3 regions of the Virgibacillus alimentarius genome follow, and region 3 is predicted to be linked to each of the others. Evidence: predicted binding sites of a transcription regulator. Region 3 holds the regulator's gene; each other region holds the start of a gene.
The links. The regulator LexA, encoded in region 3, represses DNA repair genes until DNA is damaged. The targets are predictions, from matches to a motif close to CGAACATATGTTCG.

Region 1 (2,281 bases), 150 kb from region 3:
GAGTAAAATTTGACTTTTCCCGTAACTGATCTGCCCGTGTAAAATGGGAGCTCCAAGTTCTGACAAATCAATGCCGTTTGCATGATAATATAATTGATTTCCCATCACACCAAATGTTTTCTCTAGACGCTTTAAAGAATAATTAGCAAGTTGTCCAATTGTCGTAATCCCCATGCGATTTAATCTTTTCTCTAAACGCGATCCGATTCCCCACATTTGTGATAATGGAGAAATAGGCCATAATTTTTTAGGGATATCTTCGTAATCCCAGCGGGCAATCCCTAATTTTTTCGCTTCTAAATCAAGACATAACTTTGCGATTAGCATATTCGGTCCAATACCAATTGCTGCAGTAAGCCCAAATGTATCTTTTAGTTCTGATAAAATAAGTACAGCTACCTTTTCAGCACTTCCCCAAAGCTTATTTGTACCATCTACTTCTAGGAAACTTTCATCAATACTGTACGTGTGGATCGCTTCTTTTGGTACATATTTATTAAACAAGCGTGTGACTTCCGTAGAAACTTCCAAATATAAATTCATTTGTGCGGATACTTTTATAATGGTTTCATGATCAGGTATTTCAAAAAGTCTGCTTCCAGTACGAATACCAAAATCCCGCTTTAATGCTGGGGTTGCTGCCAATACAACACTTCCACGCCGGTTTAAGTCAGCTACAACCGCAAGACGGGTTGTTAGTGGATCCAATCCCCTAGCAAGCGCTGCACAACTAGCATAAAAACTTTTCATATCAACACATAAAATGTTTTTGTTCTTTAAAGTCCTGGAATCAATTTGAGGGTGCATCCCGTTACCTCCCTTCCCCCTATCATATGCGAATATTTGTTCTTTATCCAGGGTAAAATCTTCCAGTTGCATGAAAATGAAATACAAATGAGACTAACTATATAAAGTCAATAGTGCTAGCGACAAAATTTAATACTATTTTTATTGGGAATTTGGACATGACAAATAAGCTTGATGGTTAATGATTTTAAAATTAATCATCAAGCTGTGTATTTTTGTTAAACTTTAGTATTTTATAACGGTCAAAATATTACGTATCCTCGTTTATTTATTTTTTGTTAAATTGCCTCTTTAATAAACGTTCTGCTGTTCTTGGGAAAATATGGTATAATTTGCTTCCTATTTCCATCCAGCTCGGCAAATTGATTTCCCTTTTGTTCGTAAATAAATGACGAATTATTTTTTGTGCTACATCATCAGGTTCCAGCATCAAGCGTCCAACATTTTTTTGGTAGATACCATCTGGATCTGCCGCAGTAAAAAAATTTGTACGAACGGGGCCAAGGTTAACTGCCGTTACGGATATACCTTCTTTTTTAACTTCTAAGCGAAGCGCATTTGTAAACCCTAAGACAGCGTGTTTTGTTGAAGCATAAACAGCAGACTTAGGTGTGGCTATTTTCCCGGCTTGAGAAGCTACATTTACAATATGCCCGCTTTGGTAATATGAAAAATGGAGAAGGAAACGTTTTGTCAGATGGATGAGCGCGAATAGGTTTAACTGAAACATCCGATCAATATCTTCTTGCTTCGTATCTTTTACAAATTCAAATATACCTGCTCCAGCATTGTTAATTAATCCATGGATTTGTTCATGTTCTTTTAGTATTTGTTCTATTGTTCTTTCTCGTTCTTCATTATTTTGTAAGTCAACTTGATAGACGTAGCCTATTATTCCGAAGGATTGCTTCAGCATTTGTCGTTGATTGTTTAATTGCTCAATTGAGCGGGCAAGCATTATTGGTATGCCGCCGCAGCGGGCAATATGCCATACCAATTCTTTTCCAATCCCACTTGAAGCCCCAGTCACGATTACTTTTTTGTTTATTAGTCTATTTTGCACGATAGAAGTGTACACCATCTTCTACCAATTGATCTACTTTATTTTGTTGTTCAAGGAAGTCAAGCTGGCCTATTGTTTCAGACATTGTTAAATCAAGTTGGGTTACATAATGTTTTGGAAAGAGATGTTGACATATTTGAAATGGTGTTAAGATTCCTTCTGTTCGTAATAGCGAATGTACTTTGTTTGCTCGCTGCTCTTGACTTTGTAATCGAGCTGGAATTAAAGCTTCAACATCTGAAAAAGATTTACCATGACCTGGAAGTACTGTTTTAATTCCAAGAGAGAGACATTTTTTTAGATTATCCCGGTACTGCAATAAAGGCTTAGTGCGCTCTGTTTCACCAGCATACGGCGGTTCTAATATTGGATTTGATGATATATGGTGTAATAAATGATCACCGCCAATAA
Region 2 (2,281 bases), on a different contig from region 3:
TTGGGGATTAGAAGGGGTCGATTTTCATTTTGTCCCCTCCATCCAGGTCAAAGAATACTTATTAAAAAAAGGTATTCAAGGAAGTAATATATTTGTTACTGGCATCCCTGTAAATTCCGTTTTTTTAGAGCAAGGTGCTCAGCGACGACACCATCCGAAGCCTTCCATTTTGGTTACAGGAGGTAATCTAGGGATAGGAACAATGGAAAAATATCTGACCAATACAAGTGGTAGTGTCCATTTTTATGTATTATGTGGAAAGAATCAAACATTATATCGACGATTATCAAATCAACATAACTCACATATCACCCCTTTTCCTTATCTATCTTGCAGGAAAAAGATGAATGACTTATATGACCGCGTAGATGCTGTTTTAACAAAGCCTGGAGGGGTTACAATAAGCGAATGTTTAATAAAGCGAAAACCAATTTTTGTCTGTAATCCCTTGCCAGGTCAGGAAAAAATTAATGTTGAGCAGCTTAAACAATTAGGCGTAATTATGCCTGTAAATGTAGAGGAGCAAAGCTTTGAGCAGAAAATTATCCAATTTTTTAATGATAGGCAACAACAAACGATTTATCAGCAAAAAATGGAGGAATATCATCAAAACTTGGAATGTCAATCATTATCTAAAATAATAGAAGGATTACTTGAAAGGATACATTAGCTGCATGCTAATGTTTTTTCCTTATTGGGATCGTTGATATAAGAGAAATAATAGGAAGATGATTTCTCATAAGATAACTAGGGTAGAATAACGAATAGGACAGTAAGTAAGATGCTAGAATATTTGTTCGTCAGTATGTTAAAATAGAAATAAATTACTTTTCAAGATATAGAGACTTGGAATATCCATTGAAATAAAAATAGATGATCAGCTATCTTTGATAGAGAAGAATGGGGGCTAGATTTGTGGAGAATCAGTTTGACCTTGTAGCCGAATATGAACCGCTTGGTGACCAGCCTAAAGCAATAAAGGAATTGGTCGAGAAAGTGAAAGCGGGTCAGCATCACCAAACATTGCTCGGTGCAACAGGGACTGGTAAAACATTTACTGTCTCAAATGTTGTTCAGGAGATCAATCGACCAACATTGGTAATGGCTCATAATAAGACATTAGCAGGTCAGTTATATAGTGAGTTTAAAGAATACTTTCCAAATAATGCAGTAGAATACTTTGTCAGTTTTTATGATTACTATCAACCAGAGGCTTACGTGCCATCAACAGATACCTTTATAGAGAAAGATGCCAGTATTAATGATGAAATTGACAAACTACGTCACTCAGCAACATCTGCCTTATTTGAACGCCGAGACGTGCTCGTTGTAGCAAGTGTCTCTTGTATCTATGGCCTAGGTTCACCCGAGGAGTACGGGAGCCATGTATTATCACTGCGTGTAGGAATGGAAAAAGACCGGGATCAATTATTGCGTGAGCTTGTAGACGTTCAATATGCACGTAATGATATCAATTTTCAGCGTGGTACATTCCGCGTTCGAGGTGATTCTGTTGAGGTTATACCAGCTTCAAGAGAAGAACACTGTATCCGGATTGAATTTTTTGGTGATGAAATAGATCGAATTCGTGAGGTGGATGCATTAACCGGTGAAATTATTGGAGACCGGGAACATGTAGCTATCTTTCCGGCTTCCCACTTTGTGACACGAGAAGAAAAATTACAAAAAGCAATTAAAAATATAGAAAAAGAATTGGAAGAGCAACTAAAAATATTACGTGGTCAAAATAAGTTACTTGAAGCGCAGCGGCTGGAACAGAGGACACATTATGATATTGAAATGATGAATGAAATGGGATTCTGCTCAGGTATTGAAAACTATTCCAGGCATTTAACTTTGCGTGAAGCTGGAGCCACTCCATATACATTATTTGATTATTTTCCAGATGATTTTTTAGTTGTTGTTGATGAGTCACATGCAACACTACCCCAAGTAAGAGGTATGTATAATGGAGACCAGGCTAGAAAACAAGTTTTGGTCGATCATGGTTTCCGCTTACCATCTGCTCTAGATAATCGGCCATTAAAGTTTGAAGAATTTGAACAAAAAACGAACCAGCTAATTTATGTATCAGCAACCCCAGGACCATATGAACGCGAGCATTCGCCGGAAATAACAGAGCAAATTATTCGTCCTACTGGTTTATTGGATCCAAAAATTGATGTGCGCCCGGTTGATGGACAAATAGATGATTTAATCAGTGAAATAAACAAACGTATAGAACGTCATGAACGTGTTTTAATAACAACACTAACAAAAA
Region 3 (2,281 bases):
ACACTGTTTTCAAGCCTTTTGATATTCTTTATATCGTCTATGTACCGTTGCCTTTGACACGGAATAACCCAATCCATTTAAGATAGTGGTAATTTCTTCAAAAGTTAATTTTTTTTGCCGTAATCGTATCACTTCCTCTATTGGAAATGATACTCTCTCCCTACCTGGTGCATGGTTACGATTTTTAAAATTTTTACTAGGATTATATCCTTCATTTATTGCTTTTTTCATCCCTCTTTTGATTTTTGCATTGTGAATCTTGCGTTGGTATTCCTCCACAATGCTAACAATGTCCAACACCATTGAGTCAGATTCCGATAACTCCAATTGCCCATCATGGATGATAGTATAGATAGACACATTTAATTTCTGCAACTGACGAAATAAAGCAATTTTAGTATTTCCTCGTCCCAATCTAGTTTCATCCTGTATTAATAGACAATCAGCTTGCTTCGTTGAAAAATAATCAAGCATTTGAAAAATACCATCTCGATTTATTTCATATCCGCTTTCTTGTTCTTCAATACAATCAACAATAATAAACCCATGTCTCTCAGCAAGCTTCATAAGTTCTTGTTTCTGCCTCTCCAGTGAAGTTTCCTGAGATTTTTTATCCGTACTAACCCTACAATATATGATAGCTCTCAAAATGAAAAACTCCCTAATTTAAACGGACAGATTATGCATTTATCATGGAAAAGTATAAAAATACTAACATAAATCCAAATGCAACTAAATAAAATATATCTGTTTTTGTAATTTTTTCAAACATTTTAACACCAGCCCTTTCACCAAGAACCTTTGTTCTATTTTTAGCTTACTACGAACACTTGATCTTGTCAATGGTTTTTCGAACGAATGTTTGCTAATTGTTATCTGAGATGATAAACTATAATTAATAAATCCTATGCAAGAGGTGTCTACTAGATGACAAAACTTTCTAAAAGGCAACAAATGATCTTCGATTTTATTAAGGATGAAGTAAATAAAAAGGGTTATCCGCCATCAGTCCGTGAAATAGCAGAAGCCGTGGGGCTTGCATCCAGTTCTACTGTTCATGGCCATTTAGCACGTATCGAAAAAAAGGGCTATATCAGAAGAGATCCAACCAAACCAAGAGCAATCGAAATTTTAGAAAAATCAGCTGATAGTGATATCCCAAGAGAGGCTGCACGTTATGCTCCAGTCATAGGAAAAGTAACAGCTGGTCTTCCAATAACTGCGGTTGAAAATATTGAAGAATTTATTCCACTACCGAACTCAAGTGCCGGACCGGACGATAATTTATTTGTACTTGTCATTGAAGGGGAAAGTATGATTGAAGCAGGAATTTTAGATGGAGATATGGTAATTATCAAGCAGCAAAACACAGCACATAATGGTGAAATTGTAGTAGCAATGACGGAGGAGGATGAAGCTACTGTAAAAAGATTTTTCAAGGAAAAAGACCATATTCGCTTGCAGCCTGAAAATGCTACGATGGAACCATTAATCTATCAGGATGTAACGATTTTAGGCAAAGTAGTGGGATTGTACAGAAACATTTACTAAATCAGAGGAAAAAAGCTCGTATTTCTATTTAGAAAATAAACTTCTAAAGTTCTTATCTCTTGCCTAGAATAACTAGGTATGCTATATTATAGATAAGTTAATATTTTGGACAGAGAGATGGAGAAACCACAAACACTTGCGTCAAAAGGACACAAGTATGTTTTGTGGTTTTTTTAAATGTCAAATTTCAGTGGAAGATGCATAACACATTATAAACAGGGATAGATCATGCAATAGGCAGATAAAAGATTGGAGAGATGAATGATGTCGACCTTTTCAAGTCATCATCGCAATGACATATTTAAAAAAATGCAGCAAAAAAAACTGGATGTTCTCGTTATTGGCGGAGGAATCACAGGAGCTGGAATTGCCTTGGATGCCACAACACGTGGATTAGAAACAGCAGTAGTAGAAATGCAAGATTTTGCAGCCGGTACTTCCAGTCGATCAACAAAATTAGTACATGGTGGACTACGATATTTGGAACAGTTTGAAATCAAACTGGTCGCAGAAGTGGGAAAAGAACGAGCAATTGTTTATGAAAACGGCCCCCATGTGACTACACCTGAATGGATGATGCTTCCATTTCATAAAGGAAGTACTCTAGGTCCATTTACCGCAAACATTGGATTACGTGTATATGATTTCCTTGCAAACGTAAAAAAAGAAGAACGACGTAAAATGTTAAATCCTAAAGAAGCCTTACAAAAAGAGCCACTTATTAAAAAAG

Region 1: the regulator LexA is predicted to act here: its motif matches at 837-850, upstream of J2Z81_RS01865 (Y-family DNA polymerase).
Region 2: the regulator LexA is predicted to act here: its motif matches at 787-800, upstream of uvrB (excinuclease ABC subunit UvrB).

Annotation. Positions count from the first base shown of each region.
Region 1 covers NZ_JAGIKX010000001.1:358,516-360,796, forward strand. Annotated here, with positions in the region: gene J2Z81_RS01865 (Y-family DNA polymerase) at 1-807, opposite strand, end outside; gene J2Z81_RS01870 (SDR family NAD(P)-dependent oxidoreductase) at 1,076-1,870, opposite strand; gene J2Z81_RS01875 (MBL fold metallo-hydrolase) at 1,860-2,281, opposite strand, start outside.
Region 2 covers NZ_JAGIKX010000003.1:118,627-120,907, forward strand. Annotated here, with positions in the region: gene J2Z81_RS03770 (MGDG synthase family glycosyltransferase) at 1-670, shown strand, start outside; gene uvrB (excinuclease ABC subunit UvrB) at 901-2,281, shown strand, end outside.
Region 3 covers NZ_JAGIKX010000001.1:210,634-212,914, reverse strand. Annotated here, with positions in the region: gene J2Z81_RS01080 (YneB family resolvase-like protein) at 10-648, opposite strand; gene lexA (transcriptional repressor LexA) at 928-1,551, shown strand; gene J2Z81_RS01070 (glycerol-3-phosphate dehydrogenase/oxidase) at 1,816-2,281, shown strand, end outside.